Regions from separate parts of the Streptomyces sp. NPDC052109 genome, predicted to be linked through region 2. Evidence: riboswitches for the same ligand, from Rfam matches in the RefSeq annotation. Region 2 holds a riboswitch; the other holds the start of a gene.
The links. Region 2 has a riboswitch for cobalamin ahead of AB0L59_RS19760 (ribonucleoside-diphosphate reductase subunit alpha). Riboswitches for the same ligand answer to the same signal wherever they lie in the genome.
Positions count from the first base shown of each region.

Region 1: it holds a riboswitch for cobalamin, as region 2 does, so the genes downstream of both, AB0L59_RS30860 (cobalamin biosynthesis protein) here and AB0L59_RS19760 (ribonucleoside-diphosphate reductase subunit alpha) in region 2, are expected to answer to the same signal.

Region 1 is NZ_JBFAWF010000019.1:63,156-65,345, forward strand. It holds gene AB0L59_RS30850 (inorganic phosphate transporter) at 1-229, shown strand, start outside; gene AB0L59_RS30855 (hypothetical protein) at 264-491, shown strand; cobalamin riboswitch at 635-777, shown strand; gene AB0L59_RS30860 (cobalamin biosynthesis protein) at 875-1,819, shown strand; gene AB0L59_RS30865 (cobyric acid synthase) at 1,816-2,190, shown strand, end outside.
Region 2 is NZ_JBFAWF010000009.1:24,637-26,826, reverse strand. It holds gene mctP (monocarboxylate uptake permease MctP) at 1-165, shown strand, start outside; gene AB0L59_RS19765 (GNAT family N-acetyltransferase) at 239-745, shown strand; cobalamin riboswitch at 768-923, shown strand; gene AB0L59_RS19760 (ribonucleoside-diphosphate reductase subunit alpha) at 1,049-2,190, shown strand, end outside.

The DNA.
Region 1 (2,190 bases), on a different contig from region 2:
CCTCGTCGCCACGAGCGCCACGATCTGGAAGATCTCCCGCCGCGAGGTCGTCGACCACACCAACGTCGTCGCCGAGCCCGCGGAGCCGGCCGGTGTGGTCACCACCGCCATCGCCGCGGTGGCCCCGCCCCCGGCGGGCACGATCACCGACGACCTGACGGCCACGATCCCCGCCCCGGCCGTCACCGAGTCCGCGCCCGAGGCCGTCCCGCCGGCCGCCACCGTCTGACCCGGCCACCTCCGGTTACCAAGGAAGCATCCCCATGAAGATCGACTGGTCGGCCATCGGCTCCGTCTTCGGTGTCAGCCTCGTGTTCACCGTGGCCCTGGTGGCCCTGTTCACCCTCGGCGTGAGCGGACTGGCCCGGCGCGAGAAGGCCGCGGCCCAGGGCAACTCCGCCTCCCTCGCCGTGACCGGCGCCTACGTCTGCTTCGCCGCCTGCGCGGCGGCGGTGGCGTACGGCATCTACCTGATCGTCGCCAAGGCCTGACGGACCACCACACACCGGGCACCACCAAGGCTCCCCTCCGCGCGTGACGGAGGGGAGCCTTCGCCGTGCCCGGGCGGTCACGGGCTCCCCACGATGTGGGGATCGGCACACTCTCCCCGCGCAGGTCAACGGCAAGTTGACGGCTGTTCCGGGGGCGTGGTGGACTGCCCAGGCCATGTACGGCGGCAGGAGAGGAAGCCGGTGCGAATCCGGCGCGGTCCCGCCACTGTCACCGGGGAAGAACCCCCGGGAGCCAGGAACTCTCACCGCCGAATCTCGTCGAACCAGGGCGCGGACACCCTGAGTGAGGACACAGATCGCCATGCCCGGCTGCCGAAGGACCCCTGCCAGGCCCGCTCCCGCACCCACGGCCGGCTGAGCCGATGGGTGCCGATCGCACTTATGCGTACGGCGCCGCCGCCGGCCTTCTCGGCGACCTGCTCCTCGGCGATCCGCGCCGCGGGCACCCGGTCGCCGCGTTCGGGCGTGCGGCCGCTGCCGTGGACCGCGCGTTGTGGCACGACCACCGCGGCTGGGGTGCCCTGCACACCGTCGTGTGCGCCGGTGGCGCCGTCGCGCTCGGCACGCTGGCCGCACGGACCGTGCGCCCCTCCCCCGCCGCCTCCGCCGCGCTGACCGCCGCCGCCACCTGGGCGGTCGTGGGAGGTACGTCGCTCGCCCGGGAGGCCCGTGCCGTCGCTCGCGCCCTGGAGCGCGGGGACGTCGAGGCGGCGCGGGCGCGGCTGCCGCATCTGTGCGGCCGGGATCCGCAGGCCCTGGACGCGGACGGGATCGCCCGGGCCGTGGTCGAGTCGGTCGCCGAGAACACCTCCGACGCCGTCGTGAGCGCGCTGACGTGGGGCGCGGTGGCCGGGGTGCCGGGGCTGCTCGGCTTCCGCGCGGTCAACACCCTGGACGCGATGGTGGGTCACAAGTCGCCCCGCTACCGGCGCTACGGCTGGGCCTCCGCCCGGCTCGACGACCTGGCCGGCTGGCCGGGGGCGCGGCTGACCGCCGTACTCGCCGCGGCGGCCGGACCCGACCCGCGCGGCGCCCTGCGCGCCTGGAGGGCCGACGCGGCCGAGCACCCGAGCCCCAACGCCGGGCCCGTGGAAGCGTCGTTCGCGGGGGCGCTGGGGGTGCGGCTGGGCGGCACCTTGTCGTACGCCGGCCGGGTCGAGCACCGCCCCGTGCTCAACGGGCAGGCCGGACGCGCCGTCCGGGTCAGCGACATCGACCGGGCCGTACGGCTCTCCCGCCGCGTCGGCCTGCTCGCGCTCGGCGTCTCCCTCGCCGCGCGCCGACTCGTGAAGGGACGTGGCAAGTGAACGGGGGTCTCCTCGTCGCCGGCACCACCTCCGACGCCGGCAAGAGCGTCGTGACGGCCGGGATCTGCCGGTGGCTGGTGCGCCAGGGCGTGAGGGTCGCGCCGTTCAAGGCGCAGAACATGTCGCTCAACTCCTTCGTGACCCGTGAGGGCGCGGAGATCGGGCGGGCGCAGGCCATGCAGGCCCAGGCGTGCCGGATCGAGCCGACCGCGCTGATGAACCCGGTGCTGCTCAAGCCGGGCGGCGAGCAGAGCAGCCAGGTGGTGCTGCTGGGCAGGCCGGTGGGCGAACTGAGCGCACGCGGGTACCACGGGGGGCGGCAACAGAAGCTCCTCGGCACGGTCCTGGACTGCCTGGCCGCCTTGCGGGGC
Region 2 (2,190 bases):
TTCGTGCTGAACGTCGCGGTCACCGTGGTCCTCACCTTCGTCCTCAAGGCCGTGAAGGCCCCCGAGGGCCTCGACGAGACCAGGCCGGAGGACTACACGGCGGACGCGGGAGACCCGGGAGTCCAGGTGGAGCTGCCGCCGGCGACGGCGGGAAGCGTCCATTAGTCCCGATCAGCGCGACAGCGGGCCGCCGGAAAGCGCATGCGACGGCGGCCCGCTGTCGTACACACTCGCCCGCATGGACATCCGGATCCGGACAGCGGAACCCAGCGAGTACGCCGCGCTCGGCGAACTCACCGCCCGTGCCTACCTGGACGACGGTCTCCTCGACTACGGCGAGAGCGACCCGTATCTGCCCGTGCTCAAGGACGTCGCCGCGCGCGCGGCCGCAGCCGAGGTCCTCGTCGCCGTTGCGGGCGACCGGGTCGTCGGCGGCGTCACCTTCGTCCCGTCCGGCGGCCCCGTCGCCGACATCGCCCGCCCCGGCGAGGCCGAGATCCGGGCGCTCGCCGTCGTACCCGACGCACGCGGCCGGGGCGCCGGCGAAGCCCTGGTCCGCACCTGCCTCGAACGCGCCCGCTCCACCGAGGGCTGCACGGCCGTGGTGCTGTCGAGCCAGCGCAGCATGCACGCCGCCCACCGGCTCTACGAACGCCTGGGTTTCGTTCGCACGCCCGAGCGGGACTGGAATCCCGTGCCGCATCTGGACGACATCACTCTGCTCACCTACCAGTTGACGCTCTGAGACCGACGCGACACAACATCTGGGGGTGACGCGACAGCCCGGCACTAGATGTATGCTCATCCTCGCTGTCGCCGCAGGGGAATCCGGTGCGAATCCGGAACTGTCCCGCAACGGTGTACTTGTGTGCCTTCGCACGCCTGTGTCAGTCCGAGGACCTGCCGGCAGCGTGCGCCCGGCCGTCCGGCCAGGGTGCCTTCCGACGTCCGGGCCTCGTGGAATGGGCCGGTGGACGCGACGCCGTGTGCGCTCGTGGCTGCCCCTGCCCTCCGCAAGGCCCCCGTGCCGAGCGAGGGAGAGCCCCACGTGACCATCGCGCCAGCAGACCCGGCTTCAGCCAGCGGCCTGGAGACCGACGGTCCCGGAGCCGCGCTGCTGCGGACCCTGACCGAGCTGACCGCCGACCTCCCCGACGCCGACCCCGGCCGGGTCGCCGCCGCCGCGCTGCGCGGCCGGTCCGCCCGGGCCGACGAGGCGGAGTTGCGCGAGCTGGCCACGGAGGCCGCCGCCGGACTCATCTCCGACGATCCCGCCTACTCCCGGCTCGCCGCCCGGCTGCTGACCGTCTCCATCCGCGCCGAGGCCGCCTCGCAGGGCGTGACGTCCTTCACCGAGTCCGTGGCCGTGGGGCACCGCGAGGGGCTCATCGCCGACCGGACCGCCGAGTTCGCGCGGCTGCACGCCGAACGGCTCGACGCGCTGATCGACCGCCAGGCCGACGACCGCTTCGGCTACTTCGGCCTGCGCACCCTGCACAGCCGCTACCTGCTGCGACACCCGATCACCCGCAAGGTCATCGAGACGCCCCAGCACTTCATGCTGCGGGTCGCGAGCGGTCTCGCCGAGGACGACACCATCCGCTCCGTGGACGAAGTCGCCGCGCTCTACGGCCTCATGAGCCGGCTCGACTACCTCCCGTCCTCCCCCACCCTCTTCAACTCCGGCACGCGGCACCCGCAGATGTCGTCCTGCTACCTCCTGGACTCCCCGCTGGACGAGCTGGACTCCATCTACGAGCGCTACCACCAGGTGGCCCGGCTCTCCAAGCACGCCGGTGGCATCGGTCTGTCGTACTCCCGCATCCGCAGCCGCGGTTCGCTGATCCGTGGCACCAACGGGCACTCCAACGGCATCGTGCCGTTCCTGAAGACCCTGGACGCCTCGGTGGCCGCCGTGAACCAGGGCGGCCGGCGCAAGGGCGCCGCGGCGGTGTACCTGGAGACCTGGCACTCCGACATCGAGGAGTTCCTGGAGCTGCGGGACAACACCGGTGAGGACGCCCGCCGTACGCACAACCTGAACCTCGCGCACTGGGTCCCGGACGAGTTCATGCGCCGGGTCAACGCCGACGAGCAGTGGTCGCTGTTCTCCCCGTCGGACGTGCCGGAGCTGGTGGACCTGTGGGGCGAGGAGTTCGACGCCGCCTACCGCAAGGCCGAGGCGGCGGG